DNA from 2 places in the Polaribacter sp. YIW18 genome. Region 1 is predicted to be linked to the other one. Evidence: riboswitches for the same ligand, from Rfam matches in the RefSeq annotation. Region 1 holds a riboswitch; the other holds the start of a gene.
What was found. Region 1 has a riboswitch for S-adenosylmethionine ahead of AC2D6T_RS07760 (homocysteine S-methyltransferase family protein). Riboswitches for the same ligand answer to the same signal wherever they lie in the genome.

Region 1 (6,272 bases):
CATACCCCCAATGTTTTATTCTTATTTGTTTGTGTAAATATTCTGCAAAAGCTTCTGCAAGCCTATCAGCTATAGCTTGCGCCATAATTGCATTGTAATCGTCTTCTTTTGCTTTGTAACTGTTGGCCAATTCTTGTGCGCCAAAAATAGCTACACAAAATGTACCAATATAATCTGTTTTTTTTGTTTCTTTTGGTGCAATAAAATCGGCTAATGCTAAATTAGGGATTCCTTCTCTTTTTTTAAGTTGTTGTCTTAAAGTTCTAAAAACGGCAATTTCTTTGCCTTTTTTATGAACAGAAATATCATCATGGTTAATTGAGTTTGCTTCAAACAAGCCAAATATTGCTTTGGGTTTTAGCAATTGTTTTGCTATAATTTCTTGCAACATTTTTTGAGCATCGTTAAACAATTCTGTGGCTTGTTCGCCAACCAAATTGTCTGTTAAAATAGCTGGGTATTTACCATGTAAATCCCAACTTCTAAAAAACGGACTCCAATCTATAAAGGGCAACAATTCTTTTAAACTTAGTTGTTCTAAGGTTTGAATTCCAAGTTCGTTTGGCTTTTTTATTTCTGTGGTTTCCCAATCTATTTTATACTTACGTTTTCTGGCAGCTTCAATGGAAATATATGATTTTTCTTTCCCACGTTTTAAAAACTTGGTTCTAAATTCGTCATAATCTTTTTTCAATTTTGCAGTATATAAATGGCTCGATTTTTTGTTTAATAAATCTCCTACAACTGTTACGGCTCTTGAGGCATCATTAACATGCACTACGGCATTTTTGTATTGTGTATCTATTTTTACTGCTGTATGTGCTTTAGAAGTAGTTGCACCACCAATTAATAGAGGAACTTCAAAATTTTGACGTTGCATTTCTTTTGCTAGATACACCATTTCATCTAAAGATGGTGTTATCAAACCACTTAAACCAATAGCATCTACTCTTTCATCTATAGCTGTTTGTATAATTTTTTCTGGTGGAACCATCACACCTAAGTCTACAATTTCGTAATTATTACAAGCCAAAACAACACTCACAATATTTTTACCAATATCATGCACATCCCCTTTCACAGTTGCCATTAAAATTTTACCAACGGGTTCTGATTTATCAGATTTTTCAGCTTCAATAAATGGATTTAGATACGCAACAGCTTTTTTCATCACTCTTGCAGATTTTACTACTTGAGGCAAAAACATTTTTCCTGCTCCAAATAAATCACCTACTACATTCATACCAATCATTAAATGACCTTCTATGACTTCGATAGGTGCCTCAGCTTCTTGTCTTGCTTGTTCTACATCTTCTATAATAAAAGCGTCAATACCTTTTACTAAGGCATGTGTAATTTTTTCTTGCAATGTATTTTCTCTCCAAGATAAATCTGCACCAGCTTCTTTTTTAGACCCTTTTACAGTTTCTGCAAAATCTAAAAGACGTTCTGTGGCATCTTCTCTTCTGTCTAAAATTACGTCTTCTACATGTTCTAATAAATCTTTTGGAATATCATCATAAACCTCTAACAAAGCAGGGTTTACAATACCCATATTCATTCCGTTTTTTATAGCATGATATAAAAACACAGAGTGCATTGCTTCACGAACACCATTATTTCCTCTAAACGAAAATGATACGTTACTTACACCACCACTTACAGAAACATTGGGTAAATTTTCTCTTACCCACTTTGTTGCTTGTATAAAATCGATTGCATTTCTTTTGTGTTCATCCATACCTGTTGCTACAGGAAAAATATTTAAATCGAAAATAATATCTTCGGATGCAAAATTTACTTTATTAACTAAAATATCATAAGAACGTTTGGCAATTTCGATGCGTCTTTGGTAATTATCTGCTTGCCCAACTTCGTCAAAAGCCATTACAATTACGGCTGCTCCATAACGTTTTATTTGAGTGGCCTCCCAAATAAATTTTTCTTCTCCTTCTTTTAAAGAAATGGAGTTTACCACACATTTTCCTTGTACCACTTGCAGTCCAGCTTCTATGATTTCCCACTTGGAACTATCAATCATTATTGGTACTCTACAAATATCTGGTTCTGCTGCAATTAAATTTAAGAAACGAACCATGGCTTGTTTTCCATCAATTAAGCCGTCATCAAAGTTAATATCGATAATTTGTGCACCACCATCTACTTGATGCCTTGCAATATCAAGAGCCTCGTCAAATTTTTCTTCTTTAATTAAACGTAAAAACTTACGAGAACCTGCGACATTTGTTCGTTCTCCAACGTTTATAAAATTGCTGTTCTCGGTTAGAACTAGTGGTTCTAATCCAGACAATTTCATGTAACGTTTTTGGTTAATAGTTATTGGTTGTTGGTTGTTGGTCTCACTCATACTTATAATTTTTTATAATAATTAATAAAACCATTTAATAATTTCTTGCATGAAATCACTTTTTCTAAAATAATTTTTAAATCTTCCTTTGACATATAATCTAAATAAAAGATAAATACAATTGTGTTTCAACTTCTTGTAAAGAATCTTTAGCGATGTATAAAAAATGAATTGTTTCTTTGTTTGAAAGTCTTCCAATGCCTTCTGCGATATTAGAAGGGACAGAAACCACAGATCTTCTAATTTGATTTGTTAATCCATATATTTCTTCTTTTGGAAATTTTTTTGTTAGAAGATATACTTTTTTTACAAGTTCTCTGGAATATTTCCAAACGTCTAAATCTCTATAATTCATATTATTAAATGGTTTTTGGTTGTAAGTTTATATTTTATGGTATTTTGGCGTCAACCAAAAACCAATAACCACTAACCAATAACTAATTTTCTAGGTTGATACTTTTTGGCAATATTTGCGATCACTTTTATATGTTCTGGAGATGTACCACAACAACCACCAATAATATTAATTAAATTTTTCTTTAAATATTCTTCTATTTGCTCGCCCATTTCTTCTGGAGTTTCATCATATTCACCAAAAGCATTTGGCAAACCTGCATTGGGATGAGCAGAAATTGCAAAGTTTGTTTTATTAGCAATTGCCTCTAAATGAGGTTGTAATAAATTGGCTCCCAAAGCACAATTAAAACCCACAGATAATAATGGTATATGGGAAACAGAAATTAAAAAAGCTTCTGCTGTTTGCCCTGATAAAGTTCTACCTGAAGCATCTGTAATGGTGCCGCTTAACATGGTTGGAACTTCTATATTTCTTTCGTCTTTTACTTCTTCTATTGCAAATAAAGCTGCTTTTGCATTTAAGGTATCAAATACAGTTTCTACTAATAATAAATCTGCTCCGCCATCTAATAAAGCTTCTACTTGTTGTTTATAAGCAATTCTTAATTCGTTAAAAGTAACCGCTCTATAACCGGGATCATTTACATCTGGAGACATGCTTGCTGTTCTATTTGTAGGCCCAATAGAACCTGCTACAAAACGTGGTTTTTGTGGTTCTTTTTTTGTAAATTCTTCTGCTACTTCTTTCGCAATTTTTGCTGATTGATAGTTTAGTTCATATACTAAATCTTCCATTTGATAATCTGCCATTGCTATGGTTGTTCCAGAAAATGTATTGGTTTCTACTATATCAGCACCAGCTTCAAAATATTTACCATGGATAGTTTTAATAGCTTCTGGTTGAGTAATAGACAACAAATCGTTGTTACCTTGCAATGGTGTTGGGTAGTCTATAAAGCGTTTTCCTCTAAAATCTTCTTCTGTAAATTTATAGGCTTGCAACATGGTACCCATTGCACCATCTAAAACTAAAATTCTTTTTTGTAATTCTTTGTAAATGTTTGACATTTTCTGATATTTTTATCAATGTATGTCATCAGGAAAGGTAATTTTTTCGCTGTTATCTGTCCCTTTTTATAGGTTACTGAAACAAGTTCAATACAGGTAGAATGTAGCACCTTTCTCAAAAGTGAGAGGTTGCCAAGGCTTCATTGGGTCTAATCCCTCTGCCTTTCATGATAACGTAAATCAATAAGATTATGAACGATAGTACAAATAAAAGGATTATTTTTTTATTTAAAGAATATTATACTTTAAAAAAATACTTATTCGAAAAGTGAAGATGATAGATAACGATCTCCTCTATCGCATACAATGGCAACTACGACACCTTTATCTAATTTTTCAGCTACTTTTATGGCTGTTGCTATAGAACCTCCACTACTCATACCTGCAAAAATACCTTCTTCTGTTGCCAATCTTTTGGTCATAGTAATAGCTTCTTGCTCACTTACTCCAATAACTTGATCTACTTTATTTTTATTAAAAATAGCAGGTAAGTATTCTTCTGGCCATTTTCTAATTCCTGGGATTTTGGCACCATCTTTAGGTTGTGCTCCTACAATGGTAATATTTTTATTTTTTTCTTTTAAAAAATCTGAAACTCCCATTATAGTTCCTGTGGTACCCATTGCAGCAACAAAATGTGTTACTTTACCTTCTGTATCTCTCCAAATTTCTGGGCCTGTAGTTTTATAATGTGCTTTAGAATTATCTGTATTATCAAACTGATTTAATCTAAAATACCCTTTTTTATATTTTAACTCTAAAGCAAAATCTATAGAACCTTCCATACCTAGTTTTTGTGGTGTTAAATGCACTTTTGCACCATAAGCACGCATGGTTTTTACTCTTTCTATAGTTGAGTTTTCGGGCATTACCAATACCATATTTACACCTAAAACTTTTGCCATTAAAGCCAAAGCAATCCCTGTGTTACCACTGGTTGCTTCTACTAAAGTATCGCCTTTTTTAATATTATTTCTTTTCAAAGCTTCAGAAATCATATTATAGGCAGCTCTATCTTTAACACTTCCTCCTGGATTGTTACCTTCTAGTTTTAGTAAAAGTGTAACTCCTTCTTTTTTAAAAATATTTTGAGCTTCCACCAAAGGTGTATTTCCTACAAAATCTATGATACTTTTTGTTTTCATGTGATTTATTTTCTTTGAAAGATTTTATTTTCTGCTTGAACTGTAACTACCGAATCTTTTGAAATTGATTCAGTTACACATACATTGGCTCCAATTACAGAGTTTTCTCCAATAACTACATCACCACCTAAAATTGTAGCATTTGCATAAATGACAACATTGTTTTCTATGGTTGGATGTCTTTTGGTAGATGCCATATTTTTTTTAACTTGGATTCCGCCTAAAGTTACCCCTTGAAAAATGGTTACATTGTTTTTTATTATTGTAGTTTCTCCGATAACAATACCAGTTGCATGATCTATAAAAAAAGATTTGCCAATTTCTGCACCTGGATGAATGTCTGTACCTGTTGTACTGTGTGCAAACTCGCTCATCATTCTAGGTAAAACAGGGATTTTTTGTTTTAATAACTGATTGCTTAATCTATACACTGCAATTGCGTAAAACCCTGGATATGCTAAATAAATTTCTTGTAAACTTTTTGCGGCTGGATCTCTATTTACAGCAGCTTGCGCATCTAAATCTAATTTTTTTCTAATTTTAGGAAATGTATTTTCAAAGGCCAACCAGGAACAGTTTTCATTATCTACCTCTAATCTCTCTAAAATTTTAAAGAATTTATTTTTAGTTTTTACAACATTCTCTTTTTGATAAACCTTATCAAACAAACAATTTAAAAGTTGTTTTGTAAAAACTTCTACAGCGTCTCTTAAACACATACTATAATTTATTACTTGAACTTTTTCTTTTATTTCTTTCATAAAACTTATGATTCTGGTGCTAACTCTACTTCTAAACCGTTAATTTCTGGGGTTATTTGAATTTGACAACCTAGTCTACTGTTATCTTCTACATGAAATGCTTCTGCTAACATCGCGTCTTCATCATCGCTAACTTCTGGTAATTTGTGGTCTGATTTCACATAACATTGGCAAGATGCACACATTGCCATTCCACCACAAATACCAATGGTCCCTTCTTCTGCCAATTCGTAAGAACGAACAACTTCCATTAAGTTCATTGCCATGTCTGTTGGTGCAACTATATCATGTGTTACGCCATTTCTATCTGTTATTTTTATATTGATGTCTTGCATCTGCCTAGTTAATAGTTTTTATAGTTAGCTATGATAACTGTTACCTTTTTGCAAAGTTACAGAAACCTAACAATATAGATTGATTATTTGTTGAAAGAAAGCAATGACTTTTAAGCAAATTTAGCCCACATTGAAATATTTCAAATATCTGTTGATATTTTTATTCTTTATTTTTAAGATTCTTTTATACGCATGTAACAAAAATAAAAAATATAGTAGAAAGCTAGAAATAGCTTCT
Region 2 (6,272 bases), on a different contig from region 1:
CCAAACCTTTTTAAGTTTGTACTGGATAAAAAACTCAACTGCCTCATCATCACAAGTGCCAATTAGTTCTTTATCTAAAACAAGAATATCTTCATTAGAAATACTTGGTAGACCTTGACGCTTTTTTTGCTCTTGCTCAGAGTATTCCACATCTTCAATAGATGGCGCTTCTATAGCAGAGATGGCATCGTTTAACTCATCGTCATAGGCTGAGGTTAACTCCAGTAATTTATCTGAGAGTTCTTCTGTTCTATCTTCGCTTAACTCTTCCTCTTCATCAATCCCTAACTTTTCTTTAAGTGTTTTTAGAGAGTTTTCTTTGGTTCCCTCAAGAGTAAAAACTAACTCCTCGAACTCTTTTGGAAGTTTACCCTGAGCAATAAGCATATTAAGCTCTACAGGGTCCATATTTAGTATGTCCTCATTTTGGATGTCATTAACAAAATTAACAACACTTTTAGTACTCCAACCTCTGTTACAAGTTGGGCATCCTGAGCCACTTAAATGACTACCAGGTGATTGTTCAAAAACACCATGAATTTTGCAAACTATACTAACATTTTCATGAGTATTTGAATATTTTACTAATGAGTAATCGTATAAATCACTATGAATAATTTTAAATTTTTGAATAACTTCTTCATCAGTACTTCTTAATTTGTTTCCTATGGATTCATTTCCGCATGAATTACAACCAGAACCATTAAGATGTTTGCTTGGTGCTTGTTCAAAAACACCATGCTTAGCACATCCTATTTTAACTTTTTTACCCGGAACATATTTTGTTGATGAATAATCATAAATATCACCATGAATTAATTTTGAAGATTTTATAAAAAAGTCTGTTTTATCAATAGCATTTTGAATGACACATTTTGAATTTTTATTTAATAATGAAAATGAATTAACTTTGTGACGTGTTCTTGTTAATTTATTAAATAGAATTACAGGCGTCTTTGCGTTAACATAAATGACTTCAGTGTAGTCGTAATCATCGTTCCAATAACCTTTACTCTTGAGGGTGTTCAAAAAGGAGGTTGTGTTGTAATTTACTGAGCCATGGCAATTAGGGCAACCACTACCCCGTAAATGAGACTTTGGTGATTGTTCAAAGACACCGTGTTCCTTGCAAATTATTTTGACTTTTGAATGGGTTGTCTTATATACTACTTTTGAATAATCATATAAGTTATTATGTATTTCTTTGAATTTTTCAACTATTTCATTTGAAGAGTATTTTGATTTACCTTTTCTATCATTAATACTACATTTTAAACATTTTGAACCTTTTATTAAACTCATTGGTTTCGGAGAAAAAACTCCGTGTTTATTGCAAATTATTTTGATATTAGTGTGAGCATTTTTATACTCAACCTCAGAATAATCATAGTCATCATTCCAATGACCTTTATCCTTAAGTTTTTGAAGAAATTCTAATGTTTTTTGTGATTGAGGCATTTAAATTCTTTTTCATTTCAAATCAAATATAAAAAAAATATAACAACAATGTTATACAAGTAGATTTTCATTAAAAATTAAATTTAATTTAAGATAAATTAAAATGAAGTATCTCAATTACAATTAAAATAAGTAATTTTAACCGTATTTTGAACCTAAAAATAGGTACCAACCGAGAGAAGTCTCCACGGTGGTAAGACAATACGGACATTACGTCACAATAAACGTCTTTATCAAAGTACAAATAAAACTATTTGTATGAGAAAATTAATACTACACATTCCACACTCATCAACCGCTATCCCATTCTTTGATGGATATGTCGATGACAAACAAAAAATTACCAAAGAGATTGGGAAATTAACTGACTGGTATACAGACGACCTATTTGGAACCGAGACTGATGATAAGGTTATAACACCATTCTCTAGAATATTCTGCGATGTAGAACGCTTTGAAGACGATAGCCAAGAGGAAATGGCGAAGTTTGGTATGGGAGCTCTTTATGAGAAGTTTGACAATGGCGATACGCTTCGTACAGTAACTCCAGAACTACGTAAAACAATACTCCAAGACTATTATAGAAAGCACCACGAAAAGCTCTTAAACCTTGTTAAATCAAGCCTCGAAGCCAAGGGGGAGTGTTTGATTGTGGACTGTCATTCATTCCCTGAAGAATCATTTAATTGCGCTGTTAACAAGTCCTCTTTTAGACCTGACTTTAATATTGGAACAGACGGTTTCCACACCCCAAAGAAGCTTATTGAGTTATCTAAGAGATACTTTGAGGAACTAGGGTATAGTTTGGGTATTGACGAGCCTTATAGTGGAACTATAGTTCCAATGGAATACTATAAAAAATATGAAATGGTACAGTCTATAATGCTAGAGGTGAATAGAAAGCTATACCTATCAGGAACAGAAAAGTCAGATGGTTATGAAAAAATTAAAGAAGTAGTTCAAGAATACTTAAAATTATTAAAGAAAACTAAAATCTATACATATTAAGGAAAATAATAAAATAATAATTATATTTTTTTTAATTTGTTTTTAGGTGCAGTTAAGACTAAAAATTATTATTTACAAATGGCTGAAATTGATTCAGGTATTATATACCCTAATGACTTCGCTTTTTCTATATCATAACAAGCTAAAGTAGTATCTCCTAAAAAACCAAAATTAACACCTCTTTTGTAATAAGATTCGGAATCTTCTGGATTTAACTCTATAACTTTGGAAAAATCTTTTATCGCTTTTCTATGATTTTTTAAATTTGTGTAAACTAAAGCTCTATTAAAATATGCATCTTCAAAGGATGGATCTATTTCAATAGATTTACTAAAATCATTTATAGCATTTTTATAATCATAAGTTTGCATGTAAGAGTTACCTCTAGCATATAATATAATTTTATCATTAGGTCTTATTTTAAGTGCTTGGCTTAATGTTAAGATTGCATTTTTATGACTTCCTTGGCTAGCTTGTTTTAGACCCAATTTAACATAATGTCCAGCTTTCACAATATCTTCTAAAGAGTCCGATTGACAGTATAAATAGGTATGAGAGAAAACCGATATAATAATGAATGTAAATATTCTCATTTGTAGTATTTGTTATAAAATTTAAACATTATTTCTTTATCATTATTAAATTCTTCCCATGAATATGATCTATCTATAAAATTAAACATCATTTTTCCCCCATTACCATGAGAAAGATTTAATACATCGTGACCTAATTCGTGATATATTAGGTACCATTTTTTTGGTTTTGATGCGTTAGACCATTTTACTGGATCTACATAAACTTTTATTAGTTTATCATCGTTCCTCCCATAACTCAGTCCTAATATATTTTCTTCTAACTCTTTAAACTCAGCAACTATGTTTGATTGCTTTAATTCAATCCCATGATCTTTACAATCCTCAAGAAATAACCTAACCATTTCAGGTAGATCAAAAGTATTTATTTTATCTAAAGATCTTTCACCAACTATTACTCCTGTAACATTTGAAATAATTGATTTTGTTACTGTCATTTTATATGCGTTTGAATTTAATATCTTTTCTAAAGACGCATGTCTAACAATATGATAACTATTTTTATTTATATTCTTTGTTATATTAAAATTATCTTGATAATTGAAAATTTCAATAAAGTCAGTTATTCCGTCTTTTTTAAAACTTTTTTTTATTTCATTTATAAAAAGTTGTTTTTGTTCCTTGTCAAAAGAGGAAGCACTTTTTTTCATTTGAATGTTATAGCTATTGTTTGCTAAGATTTTACTTGTCATGCATTCTGCACACTCTCTTACCATAACAACTTCATCTGTATATGCAGCACACTGAAAATTTTTAAACATTAAGGTTCTATAAAAAGTATATTTTTTACTTTCATTAAAGCTTCCAGTATAAGAAGTATACTCTGCATTTTTTTGAACTGAAATATTTTTGAAACCAGAATTAATTAAAAAAGAATTTGCTTCAGACTGTGAGATACTTAACCACTTAGGGTCAATAATTTTATAAATAGATTTTGAATCTGTTGATCCGTCTAAGTAAAAATCTTGTGCTTGAATATTTGAAATAAAAAGAAAGATTAAAAAAACGAATTTAAAGTTTTGTTTTATAAACATAAAATTTTGTTTTATAAGTTTAGCACTCTTATTAGTAAAATTTTTTTGTTATCAAATGCATCTACTTTATAATAACCAACTTCATTACCATAACTGTCTAGGATATTTATTTTTTGTTTGTCAAAAGCATCTCGCTTGTATGTATAGTTCTGTGAAAATGTTTGTGTAGTGATTAAAGTCCGATTACAATTAATAAGGTTTTAAAATATTTAATTTTTTTTTTTTTTTTTTTGAAATTTTGCATACTCCGTTTATGGTTTTTTTTCTGTATATTCCGAACAACATGATTTAAGTTTTTAGTAACTTATTCTCAATGAAAAGATACAAGCCTCTAAATATATTTAACTTTGCTAGTGATATTCTATTTCTCTAACTTTCATTTCAATATCTCTTAAAAGATATTTTTTTAATTCTTTACCTTCATTTTCTTTTACAGCATCTAGGAGCTTACATAAACTTTCTCTAAGCTTAAATTTAACATCCGCTAATTGCTCATATTTTTTTTTTCATTTTAATTTATTTTACTGGCTAAAATACGTTTTTTTTTATAGGTTTCGGTTTTCCGTATTTAAATTAAGTGATTTTCCGCATTTATTTTTTTTTTAACAAATGTCACACTAAAAATTTTACCGTTTTTATAAAGCCTAAGTTTAGTTATAGTGTAACAAAGATTGATTCAAATCGTTTAGGTGTTTTCTTCCAAGAACTAATAACCTCTGTTTCTTTATTCCAAAATTGAGTAAGTTTATTTTGAAATGACTGATTATGAATATTTAGTATCAGTTTTAATGAGGTAATTTATTTTACATCGGTTCTGTCGCAGCTAATGTAAGGAAAAATCAAATTTTTTAAATTTACAACAAAAAAGATGTTCAAAGGTCACTGTTTTCCTAAAGCAATCATATTACAAGCTGTTTACTTCAAATTAAGGTTTAGTCTTAGCTATAGAGATGTAGAAGAACTTTTATCTATCCGAGGAGTCAAAGTGGATCATGCTACTATTCAACGCTGGGTATTCAAATTCACACCTCTTTTAGAACAACAATTCAAAAAGAGAAAAAAATTAGTTGGGAAAAGGTGGAGACTAGATGAAACCTATATTAAGGTAAAGGGTGAGTGGAGATATTTATACAGAGCAGTTGATAAAGAAGGGAATACTGTAGACTTTTTGTTAACTAAAAGAAGACAACGTATATCTGCACAGAAATTTTTAATCAAAGCCATAGAGAATAATGTTAATCCAGAACTTATAAATATAGATAAGAGTGGGGCGAATAAGGCTGCGATAAAACTATACAATCGAAGAAACTATTCAAACATAAAAATAAGGCAATGCAAATACCTCAATAATATTGTAGAACAAGACCATCGAATGATAAAGTGGCGTATTATGCTAGGTCTAGGTTTTAAAGAATTTGAATCAGCAAAGAGAACCATATCAGGAATAGAAGTAGTTAGAATGATAAAGAAAAATCAACTGGTGAACCCTGAAAGTTCAACCTACAAATCATTTATATCATTAGCTTCTTAAAAAATTAAATTAGTTTAAAACTTGATGCTTAATTTTAGCAGATGCGACAGAATCCGTTTTCTTTAATATTAAGAATTATAATATAAAACAAAAAAAGTGAGAGCCATAAAGCCCTCACTTTCATAAAAATAAATTTTATTGAGATTTATTTTTTAGTGTACTTTTTCAATTCTGTTACAGCTTCTTCAGTTGTAAAAACATGACTAGCAATCATTCTAAAATTTACAAGAGCTGCTTCATATCCATTCATTCCTGGTAATATTGCAGCTGCAGTTGCATCTTTTACAACAGAGACATCAAAGCCAGACTCAACTAAATCTCTCATATGTGATTCTGTACATAGGTTAGCAGACATTCCTGCTAAAACTACCTTGCTAAATCCGTGCTTACGTAATTGCAATGCTAAATCGTTAGATTCTGGACCATAAACCTTATGAGGACTTGTAACAATTACATTATCTCCATCGATATATTTCTTGTACTTATCTAACCAATCAGCACCAGAACCTTCAAAGCCTTCTGTTGATAAAGCATCTGTTCTGTCAAACATTCCAATTTTGTGCATTAATACTTCTAAGGCACCTTCAATTTCCCAAGAATGATCGTGTTTAAAATAATAATGAGGTGATACAAATACTGTAATTCCTT

Region 2: linked by a shared signal. The riboswitch ahead of AC2D6T_RS02850 (N-formylglutamate amidohydrolase) and the one ahead of AC2D6T_RS07760 (homocysteine S-methyltransferase family protein) in region 1 are both predicted to bind S-adenosylmethionine.

Annotation. Positions count from the first base shown of each region.
Region 1 is NZ_JBXVVE010000006.1:39,003-45,274, forward strand. It holds gene metH (methionine synthase) at 1-2,368, opposite strand, end outside; gene AC2D6T_RS07755 (four helix bundle protein) at 2,469-2,723, opposite strand; gene AC2D6T_RS07760 (homocysteine S-methyltransferase family protein) at 2,795-3,793, opposite strand; SAM riboswitch class I at 3,843-3,970, opposite strand; gene cysM (cysteine synthase CysM) at 4,051-4,938, opposite strand; gene epsC (serine O-acetyltransferase EpsC) at 4,944-5,699, opposite strand; gene AC2D6T_RS07775 (2Fe-2S iron-sulfur cluster-binding protein) at 5,705-6,034, opposite strand.
Region 2 is NZ_JBXVVE010000002.1:156,835-163,106, forward strand. It holds gene AC2D6T_RS02845 (DEAD/DEAH box helicase family protein) at 1-1,458, opposite strand, end outside; SAM-I-IV-variant riboswitch at 1,598-1,691, shown strand; gene AC2D6T_RS02850 (N-formylglutamate amidohydrolase) at 1,717-2,466, shown strand; gene AC2D6T_RS02855 (tetratricopeptide repeat protein) at 2,535-3,059, opposite strand; gene AC2D6T_RS02860 (hypothetical protein) at 3,056-4,093, opposite strand; gene AC2D6T_RS02865 (IS6 family transposase) at 4,962-5,624, shown strand; gene AC2D6T_RS02870 (cysteine hydrolase family protein) at 5,770-6,272, opposite strand, start outside.